Regions from separate parts of the Lysinibacillus sp. FN11 genome, predicted to be linked through region 3. Evidence: riboswitches for the same ligand, from Rfam matches in the RefSeq annotation. Region 3 holds a riboswitch; each other region holds the start of a gene.

Region 1 (2,272 bases), 1.8 Mb from region 3:
TCTGGGAGAAATACTGTCATCATTTAAATTATTTAAGATATTTAATAATGAGATAAACGCCATAGATAACTATCAAAAGAGAATTACCTTATTATACAAAAATACTCTTGATAAAATGCGTTTAAGTATAAAATCAGGATCAATAATAGAATTATTAAACTTTACAAGTTATTTGATTATCCTTATTATAGGTGCCTACTTTATTTATAAAGGCAGCCTCACCTTAGGAGTATTAATAGCATTCACAACCTATGCCAATAACTTTAGTCAGTCATTTTTAAGATTTTCTCAACTAAATTCCTTTTTACAAGAAGCAATTGTGTCTGTAAATAGAGTAAAAAACTTAATGGGAGACAATAAATACAATATAAGGAAATTGATAGTATCAGACTATGTAAATTCATCGCATCATTTTAGAAAAGACAAAATAGTGTTACGGAATGTAAGCTTTACCTATACTAATGCATTATCTCCAGTTTTAGAAAATATAAATTTCCAAATACCTTTGAAGAAAATTGTATTGATTAAGGGAGAAAGCGGATCAGGTAAATCGACATTATTGAATATATTATCAGGTTTATACATTAATTATCAGGGTGAAATATTTCTATCCAATCAAAATATTAGATATATTCCTAATGATGTTTATAGAAAAAGGGTATGTTTGGTAACGCAAGAGCATTTTATAATGACAGGGACAATAAGGGAAAATTTGTTATTAGCAAAGCCGAATGCAACGGATGAAGAATTAATTCAAATTTGTAAAATGGTTAACATTTATTCATATATAGAAACGTTGGACTATAAATTTGAAACTCTTATTGGGCATAATGGGCTTGAATTATCTACTGGGCAACAGCAAAGACTTTCAATAGCAAGATCGCTTCTAAGAGATGCGGATATCTATTTGTTTGACGAGATTACTTCTGCGCTTGATAAAGACAACCAAATAAATATAGAAACATTACTTTTATATTTAAATAAAGAAAAACAAAAGACTGTTATATTGGTTACTCATCACCCTGTTTTAATAAGTGAAGCAGATAAAATATTTGAAGTTAATAACAATCAGGTGAACGAGAGGGATTCATTTGTTGTTACAAGCTCTTAATAAGCCTAAATTGTTTGAATAGCTGGTTGTACTAAGTTAACACTCAAAAAAATTTTTCCTCTTGACACTAAAAAAGTTGTAAAGTAGATTTAACATAATTACATAAAAGCAATAGGTGCCCACTTGGGAGAATAGGGAATAAAGTGAAAAGCTTTAGCGGACCCGCCACTGTATAAGGGAGTTTCATAGTGTATGCCACTAGCGAATTGCTGGGAAGGTGCTATGAGATGTTGAACTTGAGCCAGGAGACCTGCCTACATGCTTTAGAAGATATAGATGATGGAAAAGTCTGTAGTTTATTTGTCATGACAATAAACTACAGATTTTTTATTTTGTCTCAATGAGAACGAGAGGAGAAATAATCATGCAATTATTACAAGATACGATTCAAAATATTCAAGGGGTTGATATGAAAAGTATGGAGCAGGCTAGAAAACGGATTGATGGGCTTTGTAAGCCCCCAGGTAGCTTGGGTAAACTAGAATCACTTGCTGTACAGCTCTCTGGGATAACAGGACACTTATATCCGATGATCGACAAAAAGGTGATGATTGTTTGTGCTGCAGATCATGGTGTTTGCGAGGAAGGTGTAACCACGAATCCACAAGATGTGACGGTCTTTCAAACATTAAATTTTCCTGAGGGAGGTACAGGCGTTTGTGCGATTGCGGGCATTACCAATGCAAAGGTTGTCACAGTAGATGTTGGGGTAAAAGAAGATATTCCACTTGATGCAGGAGTCCTTATTCATAAAATTAAATACGGTACCGATAACATGGCACAAGGTCCAGCTATGGCCAAACAAGAAGCCATTCAATCGATAGAAGTAGGAATCCAGGTGGCCACTGAGGAAATCATAAAAGGTGCTGATGTACTTGGGACTGGAGAAATGGGCATCGGCAATACAACACCAAGTGCTGCGATATTAGCTGTTTTGACGGGATGCAAGCCTATCGAAGTAACGGGGTTTGGTGCAGGAGTAGGCCAAGGAGGCATTGCCTATAAAGCAGCAGTTATTGAAAAAGCAATTACCTTAAATAAGCCTAATCCAAATGATGTTATTGATGTTCTGGCTAAGGTTGGAGGATTAGAGATAGGGGCGATGACAGGCATTATACTTGGCGCTGCTGTCCATCGTAAACCTGTTGTCATTGATGGATT
Region 2 (2,272 bases), 710 kb from region 3:
TGGCTCATCGATGAACAATATATGCTGTGAGCAATCTTTGCGAAGCTGGCTGATGACAGCCTCCACATTGGCACCCTCACGATCTATTTTGTTGATAAAGAAGAAGGTAGGGACATGGTATTGACGTAAAAGTTGCCATACTGTTTCTGTATGGCCTTGTATCCCTTCGACAGCGCTAATGATCATAATGGCATAATCCATCACACGAATGGCACGCTCCATCTCAGGGGAGAAATCGACATGCCCTGGCGTATCAATCAATGTGTATGTATCATCGCCAATGCTCATACGCCCCTGCTCGGCAAATATCGTAATGCCTCGTCTGCGCTCCAGCTCGTGATTATCAAGAAAGGTATCCTGATGATCAACTCGACCACGGGCTTGGATACTATTTGTATGAAAAAGTACTTGCTCAGAAAAGGTCGTTTTCCCTGCATCCACGTGCGCAAGTACACCAATTGTTTTGTACATAAGAAATCCTCGTTTCTATAGAATGCTATCTTTTTATTGTAACAGAATACTAGCTTCTATATTTCTTGTAAAATAGTTCGTCTTTATGTCGAAATAGTGCTAATATAATGATGATTATACTTTTAGTGTCATACTACTGATTGCGCGATAAATATTCTTCTGCTAGTCTATCAATAGTATTGACCATTATAGAACGTATTGGTGCAAATGGCATTTGTCATTTGCTTAAAAGGGAAATCGGTGCAATTCCGATGCTGTCCCGCAACTGTAAATGGGGAGTCTATACAGCATGCCACTGTAGTGAAACTATGGGAAGGCGTATAGATGATGAACCTAAGCCAGGATACCTGCCAGTATGTATTTTTTGACTAAGAACCACGAGGATGGGGATAGTGATACAGGTAATATACCGTTATTTCACTATGCTACTCTCTTGGCGACAAGAGGGTTTTTTTATGCCCTTCCAAACACCTGGGTAGTAAAGAAATCTCTGATTTCTTTCTATATTTTAACAACAAAGGAGAAAAGGACATGAAGAAATGGAAAAGTATATGGCTAATGATGATCATTGCCTTGGTCGCTGTTTTAGGGGCTTGTAATGCAAAAGACAAAACGGAATCAGCAGCACAAGGTGAAAAGGTTGAGCCATCTGAGGCGGCAGCCGAAGTAACCATTGAAAACAATGACACAAGTCAAACATATACGGAAGCACCAACAAAAGCGATTAGCTTAAATCAGCATGTGACAGAAATTATGCTAGCACTTGGCTTAGAGGATTCTATGGTAGGGACAGCTTACTTAGATGATAAAATCTATGAGCCACTGCAAGAGGCATACGACAAAGTCCCTGTGCTTTCCGATCAATACCCAACGAAGGAGCAAGTCATTGATGCCGAGGCAGATTTCCTATATGCAGGCTGGAAAAGTGGCTTTGGCGAAAAGGGTGTAGGCACACCAGAAGAGCTTGAAGAATTAGGCATCCATACGTATTTACATACGGCTTCCAACATGACAAAGCCAACATTAGAGGATATTTTCACTGATATTCGCCATATCGCGAAGATTTTCCGTATTGAGGATCGTGGCGAAGCTTTAATTGAGCAAATGACGAAAGATGTAGAGGCAGTACAAGCTAAATTACCAAAAGATAGCGAAAAATTACGTGTTCTTGTGTTTGATAGCGGTGAAAAGGATGTATTTACAGCTGGTCAAAACTTTATGAATGAGCTGGTGACAATCGCGGGTGGTCAAAATATCTTTGGTGATGTGGAATCAGGATGGACAACTGTGTCGAAGGAAGATGCAGTAGACCGCAACCCAGAGGTAGTTGTCGTGATTGATTACGGTGAAACAACGGCAGACCAAAAGATCCAATTCTTAAAAAATGATCCAGCATTGAAGGAGATGGAAGCGGTCAAAAATGAGCGCTTTGTCATCCTGCCACTTTCAGCAGCGTCTGAAGGGGTTCGTGCAGCAGAGGCCATTGAAATTTTAGCCAAGGGCTTCTATCCTGAAAACTTTTAATCCATTCGAGCTAGCGTTTTGCTAGCTCCTTTTTTATAAGGAGCGATAAAAATGAATGCATTTCAAAAAAATGTACCTGATCAAACATTTGAGACACTGAACCGTCATGGTGAGTTTACCCGTCTAGCCGTTAGCCCTGGCATTATTAATAAGCATTATACGCCTGCACAACTTCAAAAAATAGCCGAAATTGCTGGCGAAAAGGGGGCGATAAAATATTCTGCTTCCTATAGTATACTCGTATCCATACCAACGTGCGATGCCACAGAAGCGGTGC
Region 3 (2,272 bases):
ATAACAATAAATTTTTTTTCATCTGTTAATGTGCCTCCTTTGTTGAGAAAACACGTAAAGTTTTTAGTTCGCTAATATTGTATTTTTTCAAGAAATTCATCACTATGACCGTTAAAATTCCTTCACTCACTGCTAAAGGAATTTGAGTTAAGGCAAAAATACCTGCAAACTTTGTAAAGGATGCCATAAAGCCTCCAACCTCTGAAGGAAAGGCTAGTGCTAGTTGTACAGAAGTCACAATGTATGTACCTAAATCACCAAGCATAGCTGCAAAGAATACGGCTAGTGAAAATGACAAGCCTACTTTTTGAGCACCTTTAAAGACAAAGTAAGCAATAAAAGGACCAACAATAGCCATAGAAAAGGCATTAGCCCCTAAAGTTGTAATTCCTCCATGAGCTAATAATAAAGATTGAAATAATAAAACGATTGTTCCAATTACACTCATTGCTAGAGGGCCAAAGAGTACTGTCCCAAGTCCTACACCAGTTGGGTGAGAGCAGCTACCTGTAACAGAAGGGATTTTTAAGGCGGATAGCACAAAGGCAAAGGCTCCTGAAAGCCCCAAAAGCATTTTTGTTTCAGGATTTTCATCAACGGTTTTTCGAATAGAACGCAATCCTAGAATGATAAATGGAATAGAGATGACCCACCAAAAAATAGCCCATTCGATTGGTAAAAAACCTTCCATGATATGCATGGCAAAGGCACGTTTTGGCACGATTAAAAAGGCCAGTAAAAAATAACTAAGTTTCCACCATGAAAATTTCAAAAAGCTTTCCTCCTAACTAATTAGTAGATTTTTAGAAGATTGCGTGCGTAATTAAAAAAAGCACTTCTCCACTGGTGGAAAAGTGCATAGCTAAAAAAGCAAATAACATTCTCATCTGCTAAGCCGCACACCTATCCTCGTAGGCTGAAACGATCACTTATTTTTCGGCAGGTCTCCTGGCTCTAGTTCAATGCTTTATAGGTCTTCCCATCCGTTGGACAGTGACATATTCTATAAAGCTCCCTATTACAGTGGCGGGACCGCGCCGGACTCAAACCGGCTTCCCTTTTAAGCAAAATGACAAGCACTTTGCACCGAAAAACATTCAAATTGTGAGATTTCACGACAAAGTGTAACATGAATTTCCATAAATATGCTATACCTTTTATAAATTTTTATAATTAAAGGTCAATGGCGAATATTCTGATAACGATTTATGCGTAAATTATATAGATTGTATAAATTTCATACCTAGTTCCATTCAAAATTGATAAATTTGTCATAAATTTTTAAAGAAATATTGAAATTTTAAAAAAATAAGATATGATAAAGACAGTTTTCTATTTAAAATTCTAATAAAAATTTCATATAAAACGTCAATAAGTGCTCGAATAGCTCGAGATAATAGGGAAATTGGTGAAAATCCAATACAGCCCCCGCTACTGTAATAGCTGATGAAATTGCAAAGCCACTGGTGCAAACTTGGGAAGGTGCGATAGTAAAATGAAGCTTAAGTCAGGAAACCTGCTTATTTGATTGTGCATGCAAACTTTTCGGAGGGAGAAGTTGAAGCGAAAGCGAGTACCTGTATTTCATGCTATTCGTTTTTATTTGGCTTCTACAAAACCTTTACTCTTCGTTATAGAGTAAAGGTTTTTCTTTTTCCAAAAAGCAAATGAGGGGAGACAGAAGATGACAACTTGGAATTTAGAGGGGATGAAAACACATCTCTTTATTTGCAATGGCAGTAGCTGCATGAAAAAGGATGGGGAGGAAATTACCTTAGCCATTCGAGATGAGATACAGCGGCAAGCACTCGATCAAGAAATACATACGACAAGAACGCGCTGTAATGGACGATGCAAGGATGCTTGTGTGGTAATTGCCTACCCCCAAGGGAACTGGTATCGTGTGCCATCAACAGAGCATGCTAGAACACTAGTACAAGATTTACATCATGAATCCTTATACAACGAACATGTCTTTACACTTCATGAAGGTACATTACAGCGTACTGCTCAAACAACTGCCATTAAAGGGATCGAAAAGGTGAAAGAGGGGTAACAACATGGCGCAAAAAGGAAAAATTTTCGTAGTAGGCTTTGGACCTGGAGATTTTAAGCATATTACGACACGTGCAGTAGAGGCATTACAACAAAGTGATATGATTATAGGCTACAAAACCTATGTAGAGCTGATTCAAGATTTAGTAAGTGCAAAATCGATTGTTAGTACAGGCATGACAGAAGAAGTGTCGCGTGCACAGGAAGCCGTTCGTCA

Evidence for each region. Region 3 has a riboswitch for cobalamin ahead of NP781_RS13130 (energy-coupling factor ABC transporter permease). Riboswitches for the same ligand answer to the same signal wherever they lie in the genome.
Region 1: it holds a riboswitch for cobalamin, as region 3 does, so the genes downstream of both, cobT (nicotinate-nucleotide--dimethylbenzimidazole phosphoribosyltransferase) here and NP781_RS13130 (energy-coupling factor ABC transporter permease) in region 3, are expected to answer to the same signal.
Region 2: it holds a riboswitch for cobalamin, as region 3 does, so the genes downstream of both, NP781_RS09260 (ABC transporter substrate-binding protein) here and NP781_RS13130 (energy-coupling factor ABC transporter permease) in region 3, are expected to answer to the same signal.

The regions. Positions count from the first base shown of each region.
Region 1 covers NZ_CP102383.1:656,212-658,483, forward strand. The annotation lists gene NP781_RS03040 (ABC transporter ATP-binding protein) at 1-1,111, shown strand, start outside; cobalamin riboswitch at 1,208-1,384, shown strand; gene cobT (nicotinate-nucleotide--dimethylbenzimidazole phosphoribosyltransferase) at 1,476-2,272, shown strand, end outside.
Region 2 covers NZ_CP102383.1:1,731,102-1,733,373, forward strand. The annotation lists gene NP781_RS09255 (elongation factor G) at 1-471, opposite strand, end outside; cobalamin riboswitch at 654-841, shown strand; gene NP781_RS09260 (ABC transporter substrate-binding protein) at 1,003-1,995, shown strand; gene NP781_RS09265 (precorrin-3B methylase) at 2,047-2,272, shown strand, end outside.
Region 3 covers NZ_CP102383.1:2,436,704-2,438,975, reverse strand. The annotation lists gene NP781_RS13135 (energy-coupling factor ABC transporter substrate-binding protein) at 1-22, opposite strand, end outside; gene NP781_RS13130 (energy-coupling factor ABC transporter permease) at 26-772, opposite strand; cobalamin riboswitch at 921-1,106, opposite strand; cobalamin riboswitch at 1,357-1,539, shown strand; gene NP781_RS13125 ((2Fe-2S) ferredoxin domain-containing protein) at 1,685-2,056, shown strand; gene cobJ (precorrin-3B C(17)-methyltransferase) at 2,061-2,272, shown strand, end outside.